DNA from 2 places in the Clostridium moutaii genome. Region 2 is predicted to be linked to the other one. Evidence: a T-box and tRNA genes for the amino acid it is inferred to sense, from the RefSeq annotation. Region 2 holds a T-box; the other holds one or more tRNA genes.
What was found. A T-box is a leader RNA that pairs with one kind of tRNA and senses whether it is charged. The one in region 2 lies ahead of asnS (asparagine--tRNA ligase), so its partner is inferred to be a tRNA-Asn.
Positions count from the first base shown of each region.

Region 1: it encodes a tRNA-Asn, which carries the amino acid that the T-box ahead of asnS (asparagine--tRNA ligase) is inferred to sense. The anticodon was not compared.

Region 1 is NZ_JBGEWD010000029.1:3,796-19,619, forward strand. It holds gene AB8U03_RS17280 (PIN/TRAM domain-containing protein) at 1-1,072, opposite strand, end outside; gene AB8U03_RS17285 (DUF1573 domain-containing protein) at 1,393-1,794, shown strand; gene disA (DNA integrity scanning diadenylate cyclase DisA) at 1,832-2,896, opposite strand; gene radA (DNA repair protein RadA) at 2,911-4,266, opposite strand; gene AB8U03_RS17300 (ATP-dependent Clp protease ATP-binding subunit) at 4,536-6,974, opposite strand; gene AB8U03_RS17305 (protein arginine kinase) at 6,995-8,032, opposite strand; gene AB8U03_RS17310 (UvrB/UvrC motif-containing protein) at 8,035-8,583, opposite strand; gene AB8U03_RS17315 (CtsR family transcriptional regulator) at 8,644-9,126, opposite strand; gene AB8U03_RS17320 (histidine phosphatase family protein) at 9,298-9,930, opposite strand; gene AB8U03_RS17325 (hypothetical protein) at 10,022-10,261, opposite strand; gene fusA (elongation factor G) at 10,380-12,470, opposite strand; tRNA gene AB8U03_RS17335 (tRNA-Asn) at 12,666-12,740, opposite strand; tRNA gene AB8U03_RS17340 (tRNA-Ala) at 12,798-12,873, opposite strand; tRNA gene AB8U03_RS17345 (tRNA-Ile) at 12,877-12,953, opposite strand; rRNA gene rrf (5S ribosomal RNA) at 12,961-13,077, opposite strand; gene AB8U03_RS17355 (MetQ/NlpA family ABC transporter substrate-binding protein) at 13,240-14,079, opposite strand; gene AB8U03_RS17360 (methionine ABC transporter permease) at 14,103-14,756, opposite strand; gene AB8U03_RS17365 (methionine ABC transporter ATP-binding protein) at 14,757-15,785, opposite strand.
Region 2 is NZ_JBGEWD010000010.1:76,475-92,298, reverse strand. It holds gene AB8U03_RS11520 (sigma-54-dependent Fis family transcriptional regulator) at 1-1,352, opposite strand, end outside; gene yqeC (selenium cofactor biosynthesis protein YqeC) at 1,718-2,440, shown strand; gene mocA (molybdenum cofactor cytidylyltransferase) at 2,466-3,041, shown strand; gene yqeB (selenium-dependent molybdenum cofactor biosynthesis protein YqeB) at 3,054-3,902, shown strand; gene AB8U03_RS11500 (XdhC family protein) at 3,871-4,680, shown strand; gene AB8U03_RS11495 (DUF4434 domain-containing protein) at 4,818-6,632, shown strand; T-box leader at 6,759-7,007, shown strand; gene asnS (asparagine--tRNA ligase) at 7,069-8,460, shown strand; gene AB8U03_RS11485 (TM1266 family iron-only hydrogenase system putative regulator) at 8,497-8,742, shown strand; gene AB8U03_RS11480 (dUTP diphosphatase) at 8,993-9,475, shown strand; gene AB8U03_RS11475 (DMT family transporter) at 9,691-10,122, shown strand; gene AB8U03_RS11470 (selenium metabolism-associated LysR family transcriptional regulator) at 10,219-11,118, shown strand; gene AB8U03_RS11465 (S8 family serine peptidase) at 11,223-12,422, shown strand; gene AB8U03_RS11460 (ferritin) at 12,532-13,059, shown strand; gene AB8U03_RS11455 (phosphoglycerate dehydrogenase) at 13,257-14,204, opposite strand; gene AB8U03_RS11450 (acetyl-CoA carboxylase carboxyltransferase subunit alpha) at 14,242-15,087, opposite strand; gene accD (acetyl-CoA carboxylase, carboxyltransferase subunit beta) at 15,136-15,824, opposite strand, start outside.

The DNA.
Region 1 (15,824 bases), on a different contig from region 2:
TTCTTCCTGCTGCCGTTTGTAAAACAGATGTCACCACTACATCTTTTGTCTCCCCTATGGATTTTTTCCCTCCCTCTATAACTATCATCGTACCATCATCCAGATAAGCTATACCTTGACCTGATTCCTTACCATCTTTAATTATCTGTACATTCATTTCTTCTCCTGGAAGCACAACCGGCTTTACTGCATTTGCCAGTTCATTTATATTCAGGACTGGAACTCCCTGAAATTCTGCGACCTTATTTAAGTTATAATCATTGGTAACTACCTTACCGTTTAAAACCTGAGAGAGCTTTAAAAGCTTGCTGTCCACTTCACCTATATCAGGAAAATCTTTTTCATATATTATTACATCAATATTTAATTCCTTTTGTATCTTGTTCAATATATCCAAGCCTCTTCTTCCTCTAGTCCTTTTTAATCCATCTGAAGAATCAGCTATATGCCTAAGCTCTGCCAATACAAAATTAGGTATAACAAGTGGTCCTTCTACAAATCCTGTCTGACATATATCAAATATTCTTCCATCTATTATTACCGATGTATCTAGAACCTTAGGATATCCTTTATGTTCATTTTTGTTCTTTTTTTCTTTAGTGCCCTGAAGTCTTCGAGAACCTATATTAGAAAGTAGTGACATAACTTCTTCTCTTTTTCGTATAGCAATATTAGCACCTATTGCAGCCATGAGTATAGCTACCACTACTGCCAGCATAACACCTACAATTGGCACTCTAGATAATAAATCAAGAAATACTGCCGATACAAGAAGTCCTATTAGTGCCCCTACAACTCCAAATACAATTTCAGTTGCAGGAAGTTTTTGAAGACTTTTCTCAATATAATCCATTACCTTCATAATAATCGAATTAATCCAAGGTGATATTAAAAACATTATAATTCCAAAAAGTATAGTTAACACAATTAAAAATAAAATTCTTTTTATAGGACTATTGCTTAAGTAAATTACTTTAGAAAAATAAGCAGAATCTATAGCACTTTTTCCCACTAAATACCCCAATATTAAGCCTATTATTGTAAAAAGCCCTCTAAGTATTTTTGTTAACAATAGACTCACCTCCTCTATAATTAATAAATTAATTTTTGTTACCTTTTTACATCTAATATATATTAAGAAAATAATTTTTTCAATAAAATTAATCTTATTTAATAAATTATTTACTTAATGGAAATAAATTAATTTAGCATCCTTTACATAATTATACCAAAAAATAAAGTTCATAAACAGTTTTTGTCCATTTTTTACATGTTAATCCCCCTATTCATAAAATTATTCTTGGTTTATTATATAAATAGAATAATTTTTACTTATGAAACCATTTAAAGCTTGTAAATAATATGCTAAATTTATATAAGGAGTTGAGCTTGATGAAAGATGTAATATTTGATGATTTTCAAAATACTGTAAATGAATCGTTATTAAGACATAAAAGCATTTTAGATATAATAACTAAACTTCAAGAATCAAATGCCCGAATAAATAGAGCAATTGTAAAATCCATTACAAATTGCGGTTGTATAGAAGTTCGTGCCAAAAAGCAGAATACACTTGAAAACACTAATCTAGATATTGAATCCTTAAAAACCTGTTTAAGCACACAAATAAAAGGAACATTATGTGATAATTGCAGAGATGTAATACAAGATGAGATAGGTAATAATTTATTTTATCTTACTTCCCTGTGCAATGCACTGGATTTAAATTTATATGACATACTTTTAAAGGAATACGATAAAATAAATACTCTTGGTAAATACTCTTTTAGATAGCCTTTAGCACAAAATAATATTAATATACTATTTTGTGCTAAAGCTTATTATCTATCATAATCTGTTCTCTAAGTCTTCTGAGACCATTTTTTATAGCTCTAGCTCTAGCTTCACCTATACCTTCAACCTTATCAAGTTCTTCATAAGATGCTTCCATAACACCTTTAAGCTCTTTAAAGTTTTTAACTAAATTGTCTATTACATTAGATGGTATTCTAGGAATCTTGCTTAACATTCTATATCCTCTTGGTGATATTAAGGTATCCACAAGAGGTACTCCTACATATCCTAATGCCTTAGAAATAAAATCAAGATTTAACAATTCATCTTGAGTTATTCCTTGAATTTGTTTATATATATCGTCATAATCCATGTTGCTTTGACAATAATCTCTTATCATCAATATGCCATCTCGCTCAATACTCTTAATAAGTTCATTCAACTGCATTGAAATTAATCTTCCTTCATTTCCAAGTTCACATATGTATATTTCGATTTCAGATACAATTCTCATTACCATTTCAGTTCTCTGAATAGCCGTCATTACATCAAATAGTGTAACTATGTCTTGAAATTCAAGTATATTGAGATTACTGACCACTCTATCTAATACGGATACATATTTCTCCAAGGTCTGAAGGGCCTGATTAGCTCTTCCTAACATAACGCTACTATCTCTAAGTACATATTTAATATAACCTTTATATATAGTTATAACATTTCTTCTTTGAGAAATGGCTATAACTATGGCTCCAGTCTGTTTGGCCACTCTGTCTGCTGTCCTATGTCTCGTGCCAGTCTCAAAAGTTGGAATGCTGGAATCCGGAATGAGTTGAGTATTTGCATACAATATCTTTTTTAAATCACTGCTAAGTATTATGGCCCCGTCCATTTTTGCAAGCTCATATATATAGGACGGACTGTACTCTGAATTAATAGCAAATCCACCATCCACAACTTTTAATATCTGTTCGCTGTCTCCTAAAACTATAAGTCCACCCGTTTTAGCTTTTAATATATTCCTGAGTCCCTCCCTAAGTTGAGTCCCTGGCGCTAAAAGTTTCAATATGCTTTTAAGTTCTTTTTCCTTTTCCAATCTCAAAATTATCACCCTAATTAAAAAACTTTATTTAATACCTCTCTCAGAGAAGATACTCCTATAACATTTATTTCCTTAGCATTTATTTTTTCTTTATTCCTATCTGGCACTATTATATTTTTAAATCCCATTTTTTCTGCTTCATTTACAATTCTACCACAATATGATACCGGCCTGACCTCCCCCGTAAGGCCAACTTCACCTATGGCCAAAAAATTATCTAATACTATTTCTTTAGACTTAGCACTGGATATGAGGGCAACCGCAAGTCCTAAATCACCAAAAGTACCATCTATTTTAAGTCCTCCTACCACATTTACATAAACATCACAATTATAAAATGGTATTTTAAGTTTTTTCTCTAATACCGCTAAAATTAAATTCAACCTGGAAATATCTACTCCCACTACTGTTCTTCTTGGAATAACAGCCCTAGTTTGACTGACTAAAGCCTGTATTTCAACTAAAATAGGTCTTTTGCCTTCCATTATCCCTATAACTACAGAACCTTCTTTTTGAAGTGCTCTTTCCTCTAAAAATACTGCAGAAGGATTCGTTATTTCTCTGAGTCCATTTTCTATCATTTCAAATACACCAATCTCACTGGTAGTACCAAAACGATTTTTAATAGTTCTAAGTATTCTAAATTCCTCTGTTCTTTCTCCCTCAAAAGACAACACAGTATCCACCATATGCTCAAGTACTCTCGGTCCCGCTAATTCTCCCTGTTTAGTAATATGAGCTACTATAAAAAAGGATATATTATTTTCTTTGCCTATACGCATAATATCGTTAGAAGTTTCCCTTACTTGAGACACACTACCTGGTGCTGAGCTAATAGATTCTTTAAATAAAGTCTGTATAGAATCTATAACTACAAATATAGGTTTATTTTTCTCTATATGTTCTTCTATTTTATCCAAATTAGTTTCCGAAACTATAAAGAGATCATCAGATAATGCTTCAAGTCTATCGCCCCTCATTTTTATTTGTTCTTCTGATTCCTCTCCTGAAACATATAATACTTTCCCATATTTTTCAGCAATATTACTGGCAGTTTGTAAAAGCAAAGTAGATTTTCCTATTCCCGGGGCGCCTGATATAAGAGTAATAGATCCTCTCACAATACCCCCACCAACAACTCTATTCAATTCCATTATACCAGTATCAAGCCTTTCATATTCACCGGATTTTATATTATTTATACTTTTTGGCGTGCTGCTAAATCCCGTATGTTGAAAAGATGCTGTCTGAGGAGATTTAATTTCCTCCAACATACTGTTCCAGCTGTTGCAATTAGGACACTTTCCCATCCATTTTGGAGATTCATATCCACATTTCTGGCACGTAAAAACAGTTTTCTTCCTTACCACTCAATTATCTCCTCCCGTATAAGATATAATTATACAATATTATCACGCGATTTTGTGAAGAATATTTGAATTTCAATAAAAATTAAGCTTTATGCCCATAAAGCATAAAGTTTAATTTTATCCCATGACTATCATTGCTAACACCACCAGCTTTGTAAAGTGGGGTAGCACTGCTACGCACTCGGATAAGTTTTTCCAAGGTTCAGATGAAAACATTCCTTATGTGCAAGTTCCACCTGAACCCAAGAATCACTTGATTGAGGCCAGTCTTAATTCACTTTATTGAAGGATAATTCTTCACCATCTACCACTACTTCTACTTTATCTCCTCTTTTAATATTTCCCTTCAGCATCTCTTCTGAAAGTTTATCTTCTACAGTTTTAGTTATAGCCCTTCTAAGTGGCCTTGCACCATAAGTTATATCGAATCCTTCTTTCGCCAATAACTTTTGAGCATCTTCAGTGAAACTAATTTCTATATCTTGATCCTTAAGTCTTGTAGAAACATCTCTTAGCATGAGTTTTACTATCTGTATTAAATCTTTTTTCTGTAACTGGTGGAAAACTATTATATCATCAATTCTATTTAAAAATTCAGGTCTAAAGGACTCTTTAAGTTCTTCCATTATGTTATCCTTCATCTTTTCATATTGATTTTCCTGTTCATTCCCACTTGCAAAAGCAAATCCCATAGATTTTTGTTTTCTTATAGTAGATGCTCCCACATTTGATGTCATTATGATTATAGTATTTTTAAAGTTTATAGTTTTTCCTTTACCATCTGTTAATCTTCCATCCTCAAGTATTTGTAATAATATATTAAATACTTCGGGATGTGCTTTTTCTATTTCATCAAATAATACTACTGAATATGGATTTCGTCTTACTTTTTCAGTAAGCTGACCGCCTTCATCATATCCTACATATCCTGGTGGAGAGCCTATAAGTCTGGATACGGTATGCTTTTCCATGTATTCGGACATATCGATTCTTATCATATTGCTTTCATCACCGAACATGGCTTCAGCTAATGCTTTTGAAAGTTCAGTTTTTCCCACACCAGTAGGTCCCAAAAATATAAATGAACCTATAGGCCTTTTAGGATCTTTAAGTCCCACCCTGGCTCTTCTCACTGCCCTTGATATAGACTTAACTGCCTCGTCCTGACCTATTACTCTTTTATGCAGAATTGCCTCTAAATTTAAAAGTCTCTCTGATTCTTTTTCAGTTAGCTTTTCTACCGGAATATTAGTCCATTGAGATACAACTGATGCAATTTGTGGTTCCCCCACTATAAGGGTAGATACCTCTTTTTTAGTTTTCCAATTAGTTTTCAGTCCCTCTAATTTATCCTTTAATTCTTTTTCTTCATCTCTTAATTTAGCTGCTTTTTCAAAATCTTGAACTCTAATAGAATCTTCTTTCTCTTTAGTTCTCTTTTCAAGTTCTCCTTCCAGATTCTTTAAATCCGGTGGAGCAATTAAATTTTGTATCCTTACTTTAGCAGCTGCTTCATCAATTAGATCAATAGCTTTATCCGGTAAATATCTATCTGTAATATATCTATCTGATAAATTTACTGCGGCATTAATAGCTTCATCTATTATCTTTACTCTATGATGGGCCTCATACTTATCTCTCAATCCTTTTAATATTAAAACCGCTTCTTCTTTAGTAGGTTCTCCTACTAGTATAGGTTGGAATCTTCTCTCAAGGGCAGCATCCTTTTCAATATACTTCCTATACTCATCTATTGTTGTAGCCCCAATGCATTGTATTTCTCCTCTGGCTAAAGCCGGCTTTAATATATTGGAAGCATCTATAGCTCCCTCTGCTGCTCCTGCTCCTATTATAGTATGAACTTCGTCTATAAATAATATTACATTACCCGACTTTCTTATTTCTTCCATAACCTTCTTAAGTCTTTCCTCAAATTCTCCTCTATATTTTGAACCTGCTATCATTGAAGAAAGATCCAGTGTAACCACTCTTTTTCCTTTTAAAAGCTCTGGAATATTAGCTGAGACTATCTTTTCTGCCAATCCCTCTGCTATAGCGGTCTTTCCAACTCCCGGATCACCTATTAAACAAGGATTATTTTTAGTTCTTCTACTTAATATCTCCAATACCCTTTGAGTTTCTTTGTCCCTACCTATGACGGGATCTAATTTTCCTTCTCTTGCCATATCCGTTAAATCTCTTCCAAACTGATCCAAAGTTGGAGTCGGCTCCCCATTTTCTTTCTTGGTTCCATTTGAATTTGAGGATTGTTCTCCTGAAAGTGCATCCACAAGTTCTTTTCTCAGCTTATTGAAATCAGCTCCTAAATTATTCAGGATAGTAAAGGCCACTCCCTCTGATTCTCTAATTAACGCAAGTAAAATATGCTCCGGGCTAATATAATTATGATTTAAATTTCTAGCCTCAAATAAGCTCAATTCCAAGAGTCTTTTTGTCCTAGGGGTAAGCGGAATCTCTTTGTTATATAAATCTATTTCCCCTCTACCTTCATATTCCTCTATAAAACTTCTTACTGCTTCAATAGTAATACTCATATTGTTCAAAAGGTTTTTAGCTATTCCATCTTCTTTTAATATTCCCAAAAGTACATGTTCTGTTCCCACATACCCATGTTGAAGTGCCTGTGCCTCTTCTTGTGCATAAATCAATACTTTTTGTGCCCTTTCCGTAAATCTTCCAAACATCATAATTTATTTCACCTTCCTCTTTATTGAACTGTATTTACAGCTAATTTTTTTCTAACGAGTTTTGCTCTATCAAAGTCTTTTTCACTACTTGATAAATCTTTACCATATTCTTTCTGTATTGCAGCTGATTGTATATTTACTAAAAGATTATTCAATGTGACCTTACTCACGTCTTTAATTATTCCCATCTCAACTCCTAATCTTACATCAGATAAAAGTTTGAGGCATTCATTTGAATTTAAAAGTACAGCTGATCTCAATATACCAAGTGCCCTGTAAATCCTATCCTCTAATTCATTTTTATATTTTTTCATGAGATTTTCTCTGCAAATTTTTTCTTCATTCATAACCTGAATAACTATGGCCTTTAAATTACTTAATATCTCTTCTTCATTGCGCCCTAAAGTCACCTGGTTAGAGATCTGGTATATATTCCCCACTGGTTTAGAACCTTCGCCATACAGTCCTCTAACAGTCATTCCCACTTGAGCTAGAGCATTTAACAGTCCATTCATTTGATTGTTTAAGGAAAGCGCCGGCAGATGCATCATAACAGATGCTCTCAATCCTGTACCTATATTGGTAGGACATGCTGTTAAATATCCTAGTTTCTCATCAAAGGCATATTCTAGATTTTCCTCCAGAAGATCATCTATTTTATCACTTAAATCATATACTTCTTCTAAATTTAATCCTGATGTTATACACTGGATTCTTACATGATCTTCCTCATTTATCATAATGCTTACAGTTTCCTTGTTATTAAGAATAAAAGCCGTTTTATCACTGTTGTCTATTAAATTTTTACTTATAAGATGTTTTTCCAAATAAAGCTGCCTTTCATTATTATTCTTTTCCCATAAATAATTAGTCCTAAATTCCTGTTCAGTATTAGAAGAAGCATAAAATGCATTTTCTACACGTTTAATTACTTCTTTACTTTTTTCTACACTTAATTTACGGGGGAAAGGAACTTTAGCCAGATTTCTTGCCAGCCTCATTCTGCTACTTATAACCAAATCCTCATCATTATTACAAGTAGTCATCCAATTGTCCATAGCTAACCCTCCTTTTTATCATCTTTGTTTTGTCTAATCTGTACGTTAATCTGTTTTATCATATCTCTTATTGTTGCTGCCTTTTCATATTGTTCTAATGATACTGCTTTTTGAAGATCTGCTTTTAATTTCAAAAGTTTTTTCTTTTCAATTATATCTTTACCCGCTCGTTTTGGTATTTTCCCTGTATGATCCAAATTTGCCTGAACTCTTTTAATTATCGGTCCTAGAATACTACTAAAGCTCTTATAACATTCACTACATCCTAAAAGACCAGTTTTCTTAAATTCACTATAGGAAGTTCCACAATTTTTACATGATATATCAAAACTCTTATATTGCTCATTATTAGCATTTATCATATAATCCATAATTCCACTCAATATATTTTGAAAACTAAATGGGGATACGAAATCTATCTGAGGTACAAAATTAAGTTCTCCTTTTTCCATAGCGCATTTTTCACATAAATTAATATCCTGCTTAGAACCATTTATTATTTTCGTTATATGAACTGTAGCTTCATTTTTTTTACATATATCACAAAGCACATTATCACTCCCATACATATGTTTTATTCACTTATAATATATCTTTATTATATCATAAATTTATCTATTAATAACAAATTTAGGTGTATTAAACACAAGCACCATAACAGCTTTTAATATATCTGCCCTCAATTTATTCTTATTTTCAAGTGAGACATTTAATGTTCTATCATTTACCACAGTCTTTAATATCATATCTTCTCTTTCTGTTATTACTTCTTCCTCAAACAGTCCCTCTATAAGTTGTACAGCAGAATTATAAGTTATACTGTCTCCTATCTTTTCAACTATAGTTTTGAGTAAATTTCTATTGCAGTTAAACTCCATCTTTCTTATAATTATACATCCGCCGCCTCCTCTTTTACTCTCTATATAATAGCCTTTATCAACAGTAAACCTAGTAGTTAAAACATAATTTATCTGAGAAGGAGCACAACTAAAATGGTTAGCTAAATCATTTCTTCCAATTTGAAGTTGAGTTTCATCACTGTTATTAAACATATCTTTTATAAACTCTTCTATTATATCTGATAATCTTGCCATTTCATCACCTTCTTGACTTTGACTTTCTTTGACCTTTATTTAATAATATTATTAAATCTATTTTTAATCAACTCTTGTATTTGTTCATATTAAGTATTTTACAGTTAAATACCTAATATACCTGACATTTTATCCATTTTTCTAAAATATACTCTAATTTTATTTCTTTAATTATACTGTTTCTATTTTTTCTACATCTCCTAAATGTGATGAGTCCCCGTATAATATAACAGTAGCTTGTCCATTTTGTATATCTACTTCACTTAGGCTTGCCTGATGAACATGAGGCGTATTCCAAAACTCCTCTAAAGACCTGTCTTCAAAGTATGACATTATAATCTTTAAAGTTATGGTGTGAGTCACAAATAGTACATTCTTACCTTCATACTTGTTTATAACCTCTTTTATTAAAGGTATTATCCGTGCTCTTACCTGCTCAAACCTCTCACCATTATCCGGCTCATAAATTTTGGGATTGGTCCAAAAATTATGAAGCTGTTTTGAATTTTTCTCTTCAATTTCCTTTTGATTAAAACCCTCCCATTTTCCCAAGTCTATTTCCATAAGTCTATCATCTTTTATTATGGGTATATTTCTTTGGCCTGCTAATATCTTTGAAGTTTTTACTGTTCTACCTAGCGGACTAGAATATATTACACTAAAATCTATATTTTCCAGCCTTTTTTTTAACAGATTAGCCTGTTGAATTCCTCTTTCAGTGAGCGGTGAATCCTTCCTCCCCTGCATTCTCATTTCGGTATTCCATAGCGTTTCTCCATGCCTTGTTATATATAATTTAATCATACATTTCTCTCCTTATTAAACAGTTGAACATACATTTACAATATAGTCCTTATAATTTTTTATTATAACATATAAACAATACTTTTTTAATTTAATCTATATTTTTAAATGCCTTGATACAATATTTCTTTCCACCATAAGCTTCATTTAAACTGATGATAAATTTTTTATTTTTTAACATACTGCATATAATTTCCTTATTTTTATTTTCATCATCATTTATCTCTATAGTTAAATTATCATTTTCCCCTATTATTGACATATAATCATATATACTGCTATAGTCCTCCAAAGCAATCTTCCCTTTTATGTTCATTTTATATTCAGACATAAATTATCTCCTTAATTGAATAATTATTAATGGGATTATTATTTATTCTAACCAATAGAAATATACATAAATTTTAGAAGCTGCCTTCAAATTTTATTTTGAGGCAGCTTCTTTAATTTTATTCTTGTTTAATTTTCACTTTATTCTTATTTTCTATTACCTTATTAACCTCAGAACTTGGTACTTCTTCATATCTCTCAAACCTCATTGTAAAATCTCCTCTAGCCTGAGTCATAGATCTTAAATCCGTAGCATATTTAAACATTTCGGCTTGAGGTATTTCAGCTATTATTATTTGCTGCCCTTCAGAACTTTCCATTCCCAGTACTCTTCCTCTTTTTTTATTGATATCACCGATTATATCTCCCATGTAATATTCAGGCACGGATATTTCCACATGTTCAATTGGTTCTAATAATATAGGTTCAGCTTCTAAAAGCCCCTTCTTATATGCTAAGGAAGCAGCTACCTTAAATGCCATTTCTGAAGAATCTACAGGATGATAGGAACCATCATGCAAAGTGGCCTTTAATCTTATTACGGGATAACCAGCTAGGACTCCATGATTAACACATTCCCTCAATCCCTTTTCAACCGCTGGTATATACTGTCTTGGCACTACTCCCCCCACTACTTTATCTACAAATTCCAAATTATCTTCTCCATCACTTCTTGGTTCGAATTTAATTTTTACATCTCCATATTGCCCATGTCCACCTGATTGTTTTTTATGTTTTCCCTGAACATCTGAAGTTTTCTTTACAGTTTCTCTATAAGGTACCTTGGGCTCTTGCAAAACAACTTCTACACCAAATTTAGATTTTAATTTACATGATATTACATCAATATGTGTTTCGCCTAAGCCCGATATTATTGCTTCCGCATTTTCTATATCCCTTGATATCTTAAAAGTGGGATCTTCTTCTATTAACTTATTTAATCCACTTAATATTTTATCTTCATCATTCTTAGATTTAGGTAAAACTGCCATTGAAATTACTGGTTGGGGGAAACTAATATCTTCAAACATTATAGAAGACTGAGGATAACATAAAGTATCTCCCGTATTTGTAAATTGTAGTTTAGCTACAGCACCTAAATCCCCTGCTGTTATCTCAGAGGTAGGAATCTGCTGCTTGCCCTTTAGAAAATACATAGCGCCTATTTTCTCATTTTTATTCTTTTTAACATTATATACTGTCATATCAGATTTTAACTTTCCGGTTATAACTCTAAATAAGGATAATTTTCCCACAAAGGGATCTGCTATAGTTTTAAAAACAAAAGCCGAAAAAGGTTCTCTTTCATTTATTCTCACACTAAGTTCAGAATCATCTTTTATATTTTTGGCATTAACTAACTCTAAATTTTCAGGCGAAGGAAAACATTCAATTATATCTTCAATTAAGGTTTCTATTCCTATTCCAGTTAAGGCGGAACCACACATTACGGGTACCACATCTCCTTTTGAACATCCATTTATTAGTCCCGTATATATATCCTCGTCACTTAAAGTACCTTCATTGAAGTATTTGTCTAAAAGCTCCTCGTCTGTTTCTGCTACAGCTTCCATAATCATATTTTTACATTCATCTACTTTTTCTAAAATATCTTCGGGTATATCTGCCTCTATCATAGATTTACTTTTATTATCAAATATTCTAGCTTTTCTTGATATGACATTTACAACGCCTCTAAAATCGTTTTCTTTACCTATAGGATATTGAACAGGCACCACAGATATACCAAATTTTTGTTTTAATTCTTCCAATACTTTCCCAAAATCGGAGTTCTCTCTATCTAATTTATTTACGTAAAAAGCTCTGGGAAGATTATCTTTATTCACATAATTCCAGGACTTTTCAGTCCCTACCTGAATCCCAGATACACCTGACACAACAATCATAGCTATATCAATGGCTCTTAATCCTTCCATAGTTTCTCCTATAAAATCAAAATATCCTGGCATATCAACTAAATTTATCTTTACATCATTATGCTCACACGAAACTACTGATGTAGATAAAGATATTTTTCTCTTTTTTTCTTCAGTGTCATAATCGCTAACAGTATTTCCATCTTCAATTTTTCCAAATCTATCTATAGCCTTTGTATAGTAAAGTATTGCTTCTGTTAATGTAGTCTTTCCGGATCCACTATGACCAATGATTCCCACATTTCTTAAATGCTTTGTTGAATATTTTTTCATAAGCAATTCCTCCTCTTACTTTGCGCTTAATTTATATATTCTACTTATAAATTAAAATCCCTTCTAAAATCAAATAAATTTTCACAATAATTTGATTATACTTAATATACTATACATAATAATAAACAGATAAAAAAATAAACCAAAAGTCAGCACGACTTTCGGTTTTCTTTTAAACTATCTATATAATTAAAATGGCTCCGTGGAGAGGGCTCGAACCTCCAACCCTTCGGTTAACAGCCGAATGCTCAACCATTGAGCTACCACGGAATAATTCACACAAAACATAAATTTCTATAAAAAACGAGTAACGAATTGTTACTCATTTGGTGGAGATAAAGAGATTCGAACTCTTGACCCTCTGCGTGCAAGGCAGATGCTCTCCCAGCTGAGCTATACCCCCGTATGGTGGACCTTCAGGGACTCGAACCCCGGACCAACCGGTTATGAGCCGGTTGCTCTAACCAACTGAGCTAAAGATCCATATATTACCTGGCGATGACCTGCTCTCCCACAGGGCCTCCCCTGCAGTACCATGGGCACTGTGAAGCTTAACCTTCCTGTTCGAAATGGTAAGGGGTGTTACCTTCACGTTATTACCACCAGATATTTTTTCATTTGCACTACAGTTTAATATTATACTGTGCTTTTGATTTATTGTCAATACCTTTTTAAAATAATTTTTTCTTATGGGAATAATTTATTAAAAAAGAAGCTTTATAAAGCTTCTTTTTTAATTGGTATACTATAATACTAACGAATTTTATATTTATTTGAGATCGTCTGGTAAGACCCAATATCCTTTAGAATTATTTGCCTTTAAATAGTTTTTAAATTCCTGTGATTTATAAGCTTTTACTATATCCTGTGCCCATTTTGCATTTTTATTCTTGCCATCTACTGCAACAGTTATATAGAGATCATCTACAAGCGTCTCCGAGAGAAGCGCTTTAGTTGCATCTATCTTTGCCATATACACAATAGCTCCTGGAAGCACTGCATAATCTGCTTCATTAAGAGAACGTGGTATTTGTGAAGAATCCATTTCAACTATTTTAAGATTATATTTATTTTCTACTATGTCCTTTTGAGTTGCAAGAGTTTTTACTACTCCTTCTTTTATCTTAATCCATCCTGCCTTTTCAAGTAGTGAATAAGCTCTTGCCGCATTTGATGGATCCTTAGGAATAAATACTGTGTCTCCCTGCTTAACCTCATTTATTGATGCGTGTTTATTAGAGAAAATTCCTGCCCTTACTGTGGGGATTTTTACTATAGACACAAGGTCTGCCTTCTTTTCCTTATTATATGCCTTAACATAAGCATTATGCTGCGCAACATTAAAATCCAAACTTCCTTCTGTCAATGCGACTTCTGATTGAAGAAGATCTGAGAAATTCACTAATGTGACTTTATAACCTTCTTTTTCAAGAATTGGTTTTACACCTGCATTAAAAAGATCATTGTAAGGTCCTGGAGAAACTCCCAATTTTATCTCCTTCTTTGTGCTGGAATCCGCACTGTTCTTTGATCCACATCCTCCCAAAACTACTGCTGATATAAATACAAGCAGTAATGCTATAGTAGGTTTTAGTATTTTTTTTATCATTATATTTTCCCCCTTAAAATTTTTTAATGTCTTCTAACTTTTCTGGAAAGCGTATTACCTATTGTTTGTATAAGTTGAACAAATACTATAAGCAGGATTACTGTAATAATCATTACTTCAGTATCAAATCTCTCATATCCATAGGATATTGCTACATCTCCTATTCCTCCCCCGCCTATAGTTCCTGCCATTGCAGTAGCTCCTACAAGCCCTATTGTTGCAGTAGTAAGTGACAGAACAAGTGATCCCATAGCCTCCGGAAGTAAAAAGTACCATATTATCTGAAAAGATGTTGCTCCCATTGCTTCTGCAGCTTCTATAGTCCCACTATCTACTTCTAGAAGTGAGTTTTCTACAAGCCTAGAAATATACGGAATAATAAAGACGGTAAGAGGTACCAATGCAGCACTTGTACCTATAGATGATCCAACTATAAGTTTAGTAAAAGGTACTATTGCAACCATCAAAATTATAAAAGGCAAAGAACGAAATATATTTACAATAGGATTCAAAATATTGTAGAGATATTTATTCTCTAATATTCCTCCAGGCCTTGTTGTCACCATTAATATTCCTAAAACAGTTCCTAAGATAGAGCCTATCAACAGAGGTATGAAAATCATATATAAGGTCTGCAATATTGCGGTGTAAATTTGAGACATATCTATGGTCTGCATTTATACCACCTCCTCTACAAAAATATCCTGATTTTTAATATATTCACTGATTTTTTTAACTAAATCACAATCACCTTGAAATTCTATTATCATATTTATCATAGGTGTATCCTGAAGCTCTGTTACACTTGCATTTAGAACATTTATTTCAACATTAAATTTTTTTGTTATTATGGATATCATTGGTATCAACGTAGAATTCCCTATAAATTTTAGTCTTAAAAATCTTCTGTTTTTCACATCTTGCTTATTATCCTTAAGAAGCTTTAATATGCTTATGGGAACATCATCATTAGTTACACTATAAACAAAATCTTTTGTAACTTTTTCCTTTGGATTTCCGAATACGTCTATTACCCTTCCCTTTTCAATTATCTTACCTTTTTCCATTACAGCCACTTTATTGCAAATTTTTTGTATTACATTCATCTGATGAGTTATCAATAAAATTGTAATATTATATTCTTGATTTACCTTTTTTAAAAGTTCAAGTATTGATTCAGTGGTTTGCGGATCCAAAGCCGATGTAGCTTCATCACATAAGAGTATATGAGGATTTGTTGCAAGCGCTCTTGCAATACCCACTCTTTGCTTTTGTCCACCTGACAGTTCATCAGGATAACTCTTTGATTTTTTTTCCAGTCCTACAAAGTTAAGAAGCTCTTCCACCCTTTTTGATATCTTATTTTTAGGTGTGTGATCAAGAACTAATGGAATAGCCACATTATCAAATACAGTCTTAGAATTCAAAAGATTGAAGTGTTGAAATATCATGCCTATTTGTTTTCTAATATTTATAAGCTGCTTTTTATTGAGTTTTCCAATATCCTTTCCATTAACTATTACAGTCCCAGAAGTAGGCCTTTCAAGAAAATTAACCATTCTTAAAAGTGTACTTTTTCCTGCTCCACTAAATCCTATAACTCCATATATATCTCCTTTATCCACATTTATATTTATCCCTTTCAGGGCCTCGATTTTTGTCCCATTTTGATCAAATGTTTTGTATACATCTTTTAAATCAATCATTTAAGGAATCCTCCCTACAAAATCTTATCAAATGATTCT
Region 2 (15,824 bases):
TCTTCTTTCCTATACCTAAGTGGCGGTACCTCCATAGGTATAACATTAAGACGATAATACAGATCCTCTCTAAACTTATTTTCCCTTATAAGCTTTTTTAAATCTCTATTAGTAGCAGCTATAACACGTATATCCAAATTCATAAGCTGATTGGATCCTATTCTGACTATTTTTTTCTCTTGAATCACCCTTAATATTTTAACTTGTAAATACAAAGGCATATCTCCAATTTCATCTAAAAATATTATACCTCCATTGGCCAATTCAAACTTCCCTATTCTTCCCCTGGGATCTGCTCCACTGAAAGCACCTCTTGCATATCCAAACAATTCACTTTCCAAAAGAGTGTCTGGTATGGCTCCGCAATTTATTGCTATAAAAGGTTTGTCTCTCCTGTCACCTTCAGAATGTATAGCCTTAGCAATCAATTCTTTTCCTGTACCACTTTCTCCTGTTATAAGTACCGTTGATTTAGAAAAAGCCATTTTCTTTATTTTATCTTTTAATTTAATCATCAACTTGGACTTTCCTATAATATCATCAACTTTAATTTTCTGCGTTTTTGCCACTTTATACATCTCAGTCTTTAACTTTCGTATTTTATCAAATATAAATATCTTATCATAGAAAGGCAACCTCGGAGAAACTGGAATCAATTGTCCCATTAAATACAACTTTTTTCCATTCATTATGACTGTATACACTTCCGTACCTGCTATATACTCATTGGTAGCAGTTATCTGTATACTATGTTTAAATCTTCCCGAATTTACATCAAGCTGATCCATGGCACTACTGTTCATATGGACGATCTCATTTTTATCATTCATAACTACTACACCTTTATCCATAGAATCCATAATCTGCTTTAAAAGGTTTATCATCATATTGTTTCTCTTATTTTCAAAATGAGCATATACTTTAGAACTTATAAAATCTGCAATTTGTTCTAAAATTTCCAGATAAGATTTTATATTCTTTTTTACCCTGTGTTTTTGTTCATCATCTGAACATATAAATCCTATAACCCCAATAATCTTTTTTTCATAAATTATAGGCATAGACACCTGCATTTTCTCAATGCAATGTTTTCTATTATCACAGTTTTTACACAAAAAATTCTTACCCGGATTTTCTATTATTTGTCTTTCTCCAGTTTTCAAAACGTGATCATATACATACCCTTCTGTTGAAATATCTTCATCCGTCTTTTCACCATATATGCCTGTACCTGCAATTCTTAAAAAATTCTTATCCACTATTTCCACATCTACATTTATTGTATTTGAAATTATATTTGCATACTTAACAACTGTAGGTTGTATTTGTTTTAAAACAGAAGCTTCCCTCATACATTAATCCCTCGCAAATCTAAAAATCCCACTCCTATAGAGCAAAAATTATCAGTTTGATATGTATTTATACTAAAAATATAACTTAATTATATTATACACTATAGCAGTACTAAATTTATCAAATATATATGCAATTATCAGTTTGATAATAAAAATCTGTTAAAGGTCTTCTATAAAGTAGTTTTTCATAATTGTAAATTTATATTTACAATTTACCAACAACCCTTCATTTTATCTCAGCCTACCATGTATGATTCCCCATGTTAATAGTTAAATACAGTATTTTGGGTATACTTATTGCTTATAATTAATAAAAATCAAAATATACATTTACCATGCTGATAATCGGGGTGTTAAAAATATTGTTGAAAGATTTATTAAATGTATATAAAAATTGTGTTGTATCAATAGTTGGAGCTGGAGGCAAAACCTCTTTTATGTTTAATTTGGCACAAGAACTTAAACCGGACAATAAAGTATTATTATCTACTACTACAAAAATTTATGTTCCTACTATAAAACAGTATGACTTTATGTCCATTGGTAAAAAAAACTTTCTGCGTTGCTGTACATCTTCTAAAAAAGGTATTTATATTTACGGCAATGCTATAAATAATGAGACAAAAATAACAGGACTGAATGAAGAAGTATTGCTAAAAAAGCTTTATGATTTTGACTATATACTAATAGAAGCAGATGGTTCAAAAGGCAAACCACTTAAAGGCTGGAGGGAAAATGAACCTGTGATCTTTAAGGGCACAAATATGACTGTGGGAATAATTGATATAACCTGCTTAGGTAAGAAAATTAATTCAAATAATATTCATAGAGTAGATAAGTTCTTGGAAATAACTCACTCTCACTTAAACGAAAAGGTCTCATTAAATCATTTGCTCCCACTTATACTTCATCCTAATGGTTTATTTAAAAAAGCATTAGGTGAGAAAATTTTATTCATTAATAAGGTTGAGGATACAAATTTAACAGTACTTTCAAAAATATTATCAGAAAATATTAAAGCTCACAATTATATAAATAAGATAATCGTGGGCAGTTTAAAAAACAGAACTTACCAAATACTTTAATCATGATTTATAAGGGAGGTTATAGATGATTAATGCTATTATAATGGCTTCAGGATATTCTTCTAGAATGGGTACTAATAAGCTGCTTCTACCGTACAAAGGTAAACCATTGCTTGAGCATACCATTGATGCCATAACAAATTGTACTTTTAGACAAATCATTTTAATCGCCAAAGATGCACAGGTGATAAACTTGGCTGAAAAAAAAGGTTTACGAATTGTAAAAAATCATAAAGCTTATATTGGACAAAGCCAATCCATAAAGCTTGGAATTATAAATTCGCCTTCCGCTGATGGGTATATGTTTTTCACAGGTGATCAACCTATGTTAACTTCGGATATTATAAATGCCTTAATAGAATGTTTTAAAATTCATAAACATTCTATTATAGTACCTAGGTTTAAACTTGAACTTGGTTCTCCTGTTATTTTTTCTAAAGATTACATAAATAAACTTTTAAATTTAACTGAAGACACTGGTGGAAAATCTATAATAAATAAAAATATTGATAAAGTAATCTTTTTAAAATTAAAAAATAAATATCCTATTTTCGATATTGATACACCAGATGATTATAAAACTATGTTAAATATAAAATAAGGGTGGTTTATCATGTATACTGATATTGTCGTAATTCGAGGAGGGGGCGATATTGCTTCAGGGACCATCCAAAAGCTTCATAGATGTGGTTTTAAAGTACTGGTCTTGGAAGTGAAAAAGCCTACTTCTATCAGAAGATTAGTATCTTATGGTGAAGCAATATATGAGGGTGAAGTTACAATAGAGGGAATTACAGCCATATATATAAAAGACATAAAAAATATATATAAGGCATGGATAAATAATAAAATTCCTATAATTGTAGATCCCCACTGTAATTGTTTAAATACCATAAAACCTAAGATCCTGGTTGATGCAATACTGGCCAAGAAAAATTTGGGCACAAATATAAATATGGCAGATATAACTATAGCCTTAGGTCCTGGTTTTAAAGCAGGTGAAGATGTAAATGTAGTTATTGAAACCATGAGAGGACATAATCTAGGAAGAATTATTTATAGTGGAGGTGCTATGCCAAACACAGGATACCCCGGGAACATAATGGGATTTTCTAAAGAAAGAGTAATATATAGCCCCTGCGATGGAACTATAAAAAACATTAAGGAAATTGGTGATTTAGTAAAAAAAGGTACTGATATAGCTATTATAGATAATGTGGAAATCAAGGCTCCATTGACTGGTGTGCTTAGAGGAATTATAAGAAACAATAGTACTGTAATCAAGGGACTTAAAATAGCAGATGTGGATCCGAGAGCTACAGAGAAAAAAAATTGCTTTACAATTTCTGATAAAGCAAGAAATATTGCAGGAGGAGTATTGGAGGCTATTTTATGCCTGAAAAATAATAAATTGAAGGTAGGTAGTTATTGTGGAAGACAAAATATTAAAGCAAATTTATGAAAGCCTTTATAGAGGAGAACCAGTGGCTTTAGCCATTATAACAAATATAAAAGGCTCTACTCCAAGAAAATCCGGCTCAATAATGGCAGTATGGAAAGATGGAAGGATCTCAGGCTCAGTAGGTGGAGGACCCATGGAACATAAAATAATATTAAAATCTATAGAATGTATAAAAGAAAATACACAAAAAGAATTTTCCTATAATCTAACTGAAAATGGAGAATTAGATGCGCGATGTGGAGGAGAACTGCATGGATTTATAAAATTATTTACACCTAAACCTAAGCTTATCATAGCGGGCGCAGGACATATTGGAAAATACCTATTTAAATTTGGTAAGCTATTAGGATTTCACACTGCAATATTTGACGACAGAGAAGAGTTTACAAATGATGACTTTTTTAAGGATTCAGATGAAATAGTACAGGGAGACATAGGTGAAAACCTATCTAAATACCCCATAGATAAATCAACTTATGTTATAATAGTAACTAAAGGACATAAAGATGATTTCAAGGCGCTAAAAGCTGTTGTCCTAAAGGATACCGCTTATACGGGAATGATAGGGAGCACTAAAAAAATCCTATTCATACTAAATAAATTAATTGAAGAGGGCGTACCAAAAAATACATTGGAAAAAGTATATACTCCCATAGGACTTAATATTGCCTCAGAAAAGCCAGAGGAAATAGCTTTTAGCATTTTAAGTGAAATACTGTTGGTTAAAAACAAAGGTTCACTGGAACATTCGAAAGATATAAAAAAGATAAACTTATAAATAAAATATTTTCTTACTTGCAGGAGAGTAAACCTTTTAAAGGTTTACTCTTTTTTATTTTATATGTTATTATGTTAATATTTGAATATAGAACACATTTCATTATTTTTAAAATTAAGAAAGGGAAATCTATTATCATGTGGAATAAAAAACATATATCCATAACTTTAATTATAGCAATTTTTATTTTTACATTTATTTATTTTAACAGTCCTCTTAGATCCAGCAAAAATTATCCAATAGTAACTGGATCTTTTATACAGTTGGATATGACACAGCATTGGGACAACGCTCATTGGAAAAAGGAATTAAGCTACCTTAAAGATAACAAAATGAGATATATCGTAATAACAAACGTTTCTCAAACTCAAGGAAATATAACCGAAACCTGTTATAAAAATAATATTGCCGGATATAAAAAAATATATGGAAATGTAGATCCTGTAGAATTGTGTTTAAAAAATGCGGAAAATTTAAATCTGAAGGTTTTTATAGAGCCCAATTTCAATAGTGACTGGTGGCAGATACCAGCAGATAATTATCTTTGGCTAAATTCTCAGATGGAGCGGTCTAATATTATAGCTGATGATCTATATAAAAAGTATCATTCTAAATATCCAGATGCTTTTTATGGGTGGTACTTCCCCTATGAAATTGACAACGCCAGATTTAATAAAACCAGTGAATTCGGTAATCTTGCCAATGCCATTAACATTCACTTAAATTATCTTGATTCAAAGGGGGAACATCTACCAGTTCTATTATCTCCATTTATGAATTCATCTGCTGGTACTTCAAAAGAGTATTCTGCTAACTGGCAGTATCTATTTTCAAAAACCAATTTTAAAAGTGGAGACATATTTTGTCCGCAGGACTGTGTAGGCAGCGGAAGATTGAACCTGGATGAGGTTAATTCCTGGTATACTTCCCTGAGAAAAGCCGTAGATAAAAAACCGGGAATGTTATTTTGGGCAAATGCCGAAAGTTTTGACTATGTAAATAACTCCAGTGCACTTCTAAATAGGTTTTTAAAACAGCTCACATTAGAAAGTCCTTGTGTAGACAATATAATATGCTTTTCCTATAGTCATTATTACAGTCCTGATAATATAGACGGCGGATTTAATGAGGCATACTCATATTATGTAAAAAAAGGAAAGCTGCCTGATAAAAAATTAGACAATCCTCAAGACCTAGCTGTGGCAATTATAGAAAAAAATAAATTTAAGATAACCTGGTCATCCCCTAAGCATACGGATAACATATGTGGTTATGAAATATATAGAGATAATATTTTGATTTCAAGAATTATGGTTCAGAGAAAATACGGTGGTAACCCTAAAGATTTTTCCAAAACTATTATAGACACACCTCTATTAAAACAAAATATAAAATTCCATACTTACACAGTAAAGTCCCTGGGATTTTCCGGTAATGTTTCAAAGCCATCAAATTCAGCAGCAGTTAAAGTAGATGCCATCAATAAATTGCCACATTTGGTTTCTAAAAATTGCAGCTACTCTATTATACCTTTGCCTGATGAAAAGTATAATGACATAAGCTTTACCAAACTTACGGATGGTAAATACTCCTCTGTTAATTCAGTAAAAGACAAGGCTTTTGTAGGATGGTATAATGATCCTATAGATATAGATATAGATTTAGGCAAAATAGAATCAGTACAGCAATTTATGGTAAGCTACCTTAGAGACCCTATACCTTGGGCTGAACTTCCTGAAAGAGCTTCCATTGCCGTATCTAAAGATGGAATAAATTTCACTCCAGTAGGACTTTTAAGAATACCTTCCGTACCTTTTTCGGACAGACATGGTTCAAAGTATCCAATATACCTCACTTTAGATAAACCTGTAAATGCCCGATATGTAAAGCTTACTTCCGTTACTAAACCAAATTATTATACCTTTATAGATGAATTTGAAATAAGGAATTGATCCAAATGCAAATGTTTTTGAATCATTTAAAATTTTATATTTTATAATTATTGACAATAGATCTTATAAACATTATAATTTTAAAATGAAGATTCATAATTTTGCATAGATAAAATCATTTAAATTTATAAAACTATGAAGAGAAGAGTAAATATAGAAACTATTCAAAGCGAATTGGTCATGGTGAAAGTCCAATATAAGTCTATATTGAAGAACATCTCGGAGTTTCTAACCGAAATTCTTTGGGAAAGTAGGCTTAGAGGTATTCAACACCTTAATGTGAAAGATAATAAAATACACTTTTTTATCTTGAGGTTGGTCATGTTTCATGACAAATTGGGTGGTACCGCGAATATAAAGTCTTTCGTCCCTTTGAGGATGAAAGACTTTTTTATTAACAATTTAAAAATATAACATATTTACGGAGGAGGAAATTATGGAAACAACATTAATAAAATCTCTGTATAGAGAAACTAAAAAATTTACAGATAAAAATATTCAAATTTCAGGTTGGATTAGGACTATACGAGATTCTAAATCATTTGGTTTTATAGAATTAAATGATGGATCATTTTTTAAAAATATTCAAATAGTCTTTGACGATACGCTTGAAAACTTTAAACAAATATCAAAATTGGCCATTAGCTCATCACTTTCCGTAGAAGGTGTATTGGTTCTTACTCCAGATGCAAAACAACCTTTTGAACTTAGAGCTAATAAAATAGTATTAGAAGGTAATTCGGCCTCAGATTATCCGCTGCAAAAGAAAAGACATACTCTTGAATATTTAAGAACTATAGCTCATTTAAGGCCTAGAAGCAATACTTTCTCTGCAGTATTTAGAGTCCGTTCTGTTGCGGCTTATGCAGTTCATAAATTTTTTCAGGAAAGAAATTTTGTATATGCCAATACTCCCATAATAACAGGCAGTGACTGTGAAGGTGCTGGTGAAATGTTTAAAGTAACTGCCATGGATTTAAATAACATACCAAAGAAAGATGATGGAACTGTAGATTTCTCCAAGGATTTCTTTGGTAAAGAAACAAATTTAACTGTAAGCGGCCAGCTGTCTGCTGAGACCATGGCTCTAGCCTTTAGAAATGTATATACCTTTGGTCCTACATTTAGAGCTGAGGACTCAAATACAGCAAGGCATGCCGCTGAATTCTGGATGATAGAACCCGAAATGGCCTTCGCCGAACTAAAGGATTATATGGATGTAGCCGAAGATTTGGTAAAGTATATAATACATTATGTACTGGAAAATGCTCCTGAGGAGATGTCATTCTTTAATTCCTTCATAGACAAAACCCTATTTGATAGACTAGATAACGTAGCTAACTCAAGCTTTGGAAGAATAACCTATACTGAAGCTGTGGATATTCTCAAAAAAAGCGGGCAGAAATTTCAATATCCCGTGGAATGGGGAATTGATCTTCAAACAGAACATGAAAGATACTTAACTGAGAAAGTATTTAATAAACCTATATTTGTCACTGATTATCCAAAGAAGATAAAAGCTTTCTACATGAGAGAGAATGAGGATGGCAAGACAGTGGCTGCAGCCGATTTATTAGTGCCAGGGGTAGGTGAAATAGTTGGAGGAAGTCAGAGAGAAGAAAGATATGATGTACTTGAAAGAAGAATAGAGGAGCTTGGTCTTAATAAAAAAGATTACTGGTGGTATTTAGAACTTAGAAAGTATGGCGAAACAAAACATTCAGGTTTTGGCCTAGGATTTGAAAGGATACTCATGTATATGACTGGAATGTCTAACATAAGAGACGTAATTCCATTCCCTAGGACAACTGGTTCTGCTGAATTTTAATATGAAGATAAATATTTAATTTAAGGAGGAACTCCTGTGGATAAAAGAATTGGCGTGGTTGCTATAGTGGTAGAAGATCTTGAAAATGCCTCAATAGTGAATGATATACTTCATTCTTTTGCAAGTATCATAGTTGGAAGATTGGGTATTCCCTATAGAGAAAGAAATGTTTCCATTATATCAACAATAGTGGATGGCAGCTCGGATGAAATAAGTGCCATGACCGGGAAGTTGGGGAAAATAAATGGGATAACAGTAAAGACTGCTATAACTAAGAAGTAAATGTAATTTACAAATTGACACCTTTAAACTAATAAAACTTCTATAATTTTTCATAAAATTGTAGAAGTTTTATTAGTTGTGTATTTATGTATTAAATTTTTGAAAAAAATATTTAAAATTTTTACTGTAACCGGTTGCACATTGTTTCAATATTTATTAAATTTCGTTAAAATATAATATATAGGAAAAGTAATTATAAAAATTTTTTTTCAATAATCACATGAATATAGAAAGGAAAGGAAGCCTATTTATGAATCTTATGAAATTATTTGAATTACAAGAAAATTTGGATCAGAGAATTGGAAAAGGCATTTCTATTGATAAAACCTCTTTAATTTCAAAAAAAACCCTTGCTCTTCAAGTAAAAATGGCTCAACTGGCTAATGAAACCCGATGTTTTAATTTTTGGAGTAATAATAAAACTATAAATAAGGACTTAATTTTAAAAAGCTATGTAAATTCTCTATGTTTTATGTTAACTTTAGGTATTGAGAAAGGATTTACCGATATTTCAATAAAAATAAAACCCAATGAATATGATATAACATCTCAATTTCTAAACTTATACATTGATATAAATGATTTTGTAATATCTTCTTCTAAAGATCATTACATAACTTTATTTGAAGATTTTATAAGTTTAGGAAACAAGCTGGGTTTCTCCTTAAAAGAAATAGAAAATGCTTATTATTATAATAATTCTTTTTTAATAAAAAAATCTGGATGTTATTAACCTCAAATATTCTCAAGATTTTATATCTTGAGAATATTTTTTTATTCGATGGATACCATTGCTTATGAGTAACCCCCACCTGAACCTAAGAATCAGTTGATTATACAATATTTTCTTTTAATACTTTCATGTTTCATAAATGAATTTATTAGATATATAAATTTAAATAATATAAATTTGTTATGGTTAAACTAACCTTTGGAAGGTGATAATTTATGTTTGGCATATTATATTCAATAATAGCTGGAATAAGTATGAGTATTCAAGGAGTCTTTAATACCAGACTTAGCGAAAAAATAGGTCTATGGGCTACCAATGCAATAGTTCAAGGTATTGGTTTTATAATAACACTCATAATAGTTTTATTAGTTGGAAAAGGAAGTTTTCAAAACATAAACCACTGCAGAAAATTATATCTCTTTGGTGGCGTCCTGGGAGTAATTATAACTTTTACTGTAATGCAGGGGATTAAATCTCTGGGCACAACCCATTCTATTGCAATAATACTTGTATCTCAGCTGCTAGCAGCAGCTTTAATTGATTTTTTTGGTCTGTTTGATTCCCCCAAAATCAATTTTACTCTAAATAAAATAGCAGGAGTAATAATTATGATTATAGGTATATTAGTGTTAAAATGGAAAGGTTGATAAATATATTAGACTAATCTTAAAGGTAACTATATAATTAATACAGGAACTTTAAATGATTAAATAAAACAGCTTATTTTGGGGGGATACTTAAAAATGGATTTTAAACAAATAGATGCTTTTATAAATGTAGCTAAGTTTAAAAGTTTTTCAAAGGCTGCGAACTCCATATTTTTATCACAACCTGCTATCAGCTCTCATATTGCTACTCTTGAAAAAGAACTAAAAGTACAACTTTTTGACAGAACTTCAAAGGAGGTAGTATTAACTCCTGCCGGTGAATCTTTTTTAAAATTTGCCATAGAAATCTTAAACACCCGTGATAAAGCCATACATACCTTAGTAAACTTTAATGAAACTATAAGCGGCAAGCTTAAATTAGCTGCCAGTACAACACCCTGCAACGCTATAGTTCCTTCTTTAATAAAAAAATTTCATGACATATATCCTGATGTAACTTTTGACGTTGTAGAATTAAACTCTGCCCAGATAATTAAAAATATAATAAGATTTGACTATGAAATTGGTCTAGTGGGAGAACAAGTAAATGATGAAAAAATTAAAAGTTATAAATTAGCTAAGGATGAATTAGTTATCATATCTCATCCTTCACTTAATATTCCAGATATTATAGACATAGCTTCGCTTTTTAAATATAATTTTGTATTACGTGAAAAAGGTTCTGCCACTAGAAAAACTTTTGAGGATATTCTTCAACAAAATGGATACAATATTTCCAATATAAATTCATATTTTGAGGTAAATAATTTAGATACACTTGTTCAATTTGTAAAAAAAGGATTGGGTATATCTGTAGTTTCAAACCAAGTATTCAGAGATTATATATCTTTGGGACTCATAAGAGAAAGCAAATTGAACAATATATCTCTAAACAGATCAATATATTTAATTTTAAGTTCCAAGAGGACTCTTACTCCAACAGCAAAAGCATTTTTCAATTTGTGCAAAAAGACCTTTAACATCAAGGAAGATTGATTTTATTATCAGATAACTACTTTCGTCTTTAATTATTTTCAACCATGGCACATATATTATAATAACTATTATAATATATTATAAATAATCTTAAGGGGAATGATATGTTTTCCATTAAAAATAAACTAGAACCTAATTTAAGATCATCAATGGATAAAAACTTATACAAAAGTTATAGAATAATAATACAATATAATTCTCTGCCCGAAACTATAGAAAAAAAAATAAGATCATATAAAGGAAAGGTATTGCGTTCTATCCCCATTATAAATTGTATAGGTGCTCTTTTAACACCTAATGCTATAAGTAGGATAATAGAATTACCCCAAGTAAGTCATATTTCAAATGATTGTTTTGCCCTGTTATGTGCTGGGAAAAGTATACTTACTTCAAACGGTATAGTCTCTCAGGAGAAATATAAGCTTACTGGAAAGGGTATATGCATAGGTGTAGTAGATTCAGGTGTTTATCCTCATCCTGATCTTCTAAACCCCAAAAATAAGATCAAGAAATTTATAGACTTAATAAGAGAATACAAATATCCTTACGATGATAATGGACATGGTACTTTTATAAGTGGAATTATATGTGGAAATGGGAATGAATCCGGTGGAGTGTACAAGGGTATCGCAGAAAACAGTAATATTTACTCTATAAAGGCTTTCAATTCCCTCGGAAAAGGATTCGTATCAGATATTTTATTTTCAATTCAACTTCTCCTAAATGAAAGTGAAAATGAGAACATAAAGGTAATTTGTCTTCCTTTCGAATTATGTGTAAACAATTATTTTATATTATCTCTATTCGAAAAGGCCTTCCAAAAGGCAGTAGAGATGAATATAACTGTTGTAGTACCTTCAGGACATTGTGGCAATGTTCAAGGCAGTATAAGAGGTATAGCCATTCTTAACAATTGTTTAACCGTAGCTGGAATAGACACGAGCTCTAAAATTATTAAGCCATATATCTATTCTTCCTGTGGACCTGTAGGCAAAATTGAAAAACCTAATTTAACCGCTGGTTGTGTAAATATATGCTCTACAAATTCTAATACAGAATATATATCTGAAAGAAATGGAGTTAAAATATATCCAAAATCTCTGGAAGATCCATATATCTGTTATACCGGTACTTCCTGTGCAGCAGCTTATATAAGCGGGATATGTGCTCTTATATATGAAAATAATCCTGCGCTCACTTTTAATGATCTAACATCACTTCTCAAAATATCATGTGATCTTTTAAATATTCCTAAATGGTATCAAGGCGCTGGTATGCTTAATATAGATAGGTTGCTTCCTTAAATAATATTGAAGATCTTTGAGCCGCTCTAAATATTTGACATTTCATTATTGTGTGTTATTATGTAATATATACTATTATATAATAATATTTTATTTAGGAGGTCTTATAATGTTAAGCAAAAGATTAAAAAAAGCTATAAACGATCAGATAAATTTCGAATATTATTCTGCTAATATTTATTTAGCCATGGAGGCATATTTTGCAAGAGAAAACTTGAATGGTTTTGTCAACTTTTTCAAGGTTCAAATACAGGAAGAAAATTTTCATGCATCAAAATTTTTTGACTATTTAAATCAAGTAGGTGCTGATATCACTATAAAAGGATTCCCTGATCCTAAAAATGATTACGAATCACCACTTGCTGTTTTTGAAGCTGCTTTAAAACATGAACAAATCGTTACTTCAAGAATTAACGATTTAATGGCTACAGCCAATGAAGATAAAGACTATGCATCCATAGCCCTGATTCAATGGTTTGTCAATGAACAGGTTGAAGAAGAGAATACATTTAACAATGGCATTCAAGCACTGAAAAGAATAGGTGATAATCCAGCTGCACTTTATCTATACGATCAAGAACTTGCAGCAAGAACTTTTATACCACCTACACCTTCAACATCAAATCAAAATCAATAGTATTTTTTAGTTAACAAAAATAAACTGCAAGGAATATACCAGGCTATTCCCTGCAGTTTATTTTAATTTGAATTATTTAACATCCCTCAGGTACGATAGGCACTGCTCCGCCCCTGAATTGATTCTTCTAAGGTTTCACATAGGAAGCATTCTTTGTAGAAAGACTTTGTCAAACCTAAGAATCACTTGATATAATTTTAATAACCTCTATATACATCCACCAAATTATTTAATTTATCGCCTGATGCATATCTTTTTAAATTATCATATATCATATTAAATCTTCTGATATCTGCTCTTTCTGATATCCATGAATTATGTGGTGTTATTATTACATTTTTAAACTCCCACAAAGGGCTATTCTCATCTAAGGGCTCCTCTTCCACTACATCCAGTGCAGCTGCAGCTATCTTTTTATTTCTTACATTTTCTATAAAAGCCTTTTCGTCCATTATTGCTCCTCTTGCTGTATTTATTATATAAACTCCATTTTTCATAGACCTAAATGCAGCTTCATCAATCAAGTGTCGCGTTTTTTCAGTATAAGGAATAGTTATTACAACTATATCACATAGTTTCAGCATATCTTTCATATCTGCTGATGAAAAACATCTATTAAAATAAGGTACTTCTCTACCCTTTGTATTCAATCCTACAATTTCCACATCAAATCCTGCCAACCTTTTTGCAGCTTCCTTAGCTATGCTGCCCGTTCCAATAAATCCTACAGTTTTACCCCATAATTCCAGTATATTAGTATCCATTTTCCATAATTTATTTTGTTGCTTTTCATAAAATCCTCTACTGTGCCTTAACATTTCCAGTATTTTTAATACTATCCACTCACCCATAGGTATACTATATCCACCCCTATTATTAGTAATCGATATGTGATTTTTCTTAACTACATCTATAGGCAGCTGATCTATGCCTATACTAAATAATTGTATCCACTTTAACTTTTTCATATTACTTATATCTAAAGTTTTAAATGGATCATAACAAAGCAGCACCTCTGTATCCTTCATTTCCTCTGTATAACATGCTTCTCTTTCTCTTACAACCTTTATATCATATCCCAGTTTTTTTATATTATCCATATTCTCATCACCAAAATTACGAGTACACAGCACCTTAATCTTCATGAAATTCACCCCTATTAAAATATGATAATTTAATTATCTAGTCTAAAAATTTTCCAATATGCCTAAATTTATTATACCTGTTTTCCAGTAATTCCTTTTTAGATCTTTTCCTAAGTATGCCTATTTTTTCTATAAGCTGCTCCTTTATAACCCGGGACATCTTTCCCACATCTTTTTGTGCTCCGCCTGCAGGTTCTTTTAATACTTTATCTATTATACCATACTTTTTTAAATCTTCAGCTGTAATCTTCATAACTGCAGCTGCTTCCCTGGCTTTAGAGGCATCCTTCCAAAGTATACCCGCAAATCCTTCCGGAGATAAAATAGAATATATGGAATTTTCCAGCATCCATACTGAATCTGCCACAGCAAAAGCCAGAGCACCTCCACTTCCGCCTTCTCCTATTATCAAAGATATTATAGGCACCTCTAATTTAAATATCTCCATTAAATTTCTGGCTATAGCCTCTCCCTGTCCTCTTTCTTCTGCCTCCATGCCACAAAAAGCCCCAGGAGTATCCACAAAACATATAATAGGTCTATCAAATTTATGAGCCTGTTTCATAATCCTTATACTTTTCCTATATCCATCAGGTTCCGGCATGCCAAAATTTCTTTTAATATTTTCTTCAGTATTTCTCCCCTTTTGCTGGGCTACTATTGTCACAGGTTCCCCATCTAACAATCCGATACCGCATACTACAGATGGATCATCTCCGAAATACCTGTCTCCGTGGAGTTCTATAAAAGAATCAAATATATTTTCTATATAATCTAAGGAAGTTGGCCTTTCTATCATCCTTGCCAAAATCACCTTTTTCCACACATCTTTGCTATCAAGTCTTTTATTTAAGATTTTCTGAACTCTTTCTAATTTTTCCATATAAGAGCTTCCTTTCCTCTAGAAAATTTATATAAAATTTTTGAAATATTATCTATTTTTACTGTGAATTGATAATATTTTTCCTAAAGTATTTTTTAAATTTTCTCTTGAGACTATACTATCTACAAATCCATGCTGCAATAGAAATTCCGAACTTTGAAATCCAGAGGGAAGTTTTTGTCTTATAGTTTGTTCTATTACTCTTTTCCCTGCAAATCCCACAAGTGCACCCGGCTCCGCCAATATTATATCTCCAAGCATGGCAAAACTAGCTGTGACTCCTCCTGTAGTAGGATCTGTAAGTACAGATATATAAAGAAGTCCTTCCTCATTTAACCTGGAAATGGCTCCGCTTATTTTAGCCATTTGCATAAGTGAAAAGATCCCTTCCTGCATTCTTGCTCCTCCAGAAGCTGTAAAAATAATCAGTGGAAGTTTTAACTCTATAGCCTTTTCTACTGCTCTAGTTATCTTTTCTCCTACTACAGAACCCATGCTTCCCATCATAAAATTACTATCCATAACGCATATTACTGCATCTTCTTTCAATATAGTACCTCGCCCTGTTATTACTGCCTCTGTCATATTTGTTTTTTTCTGCATATCTTTAATCTTATTTTCATATCCTTTGAATTCTATGGGATTTACTGAAGTCATATTCTCATCAAATTCGCAAAAACTTTCTCTATCAATTATAAGATCTATTCTTTTTTTTGCATTTATTCTAAAATGATGGT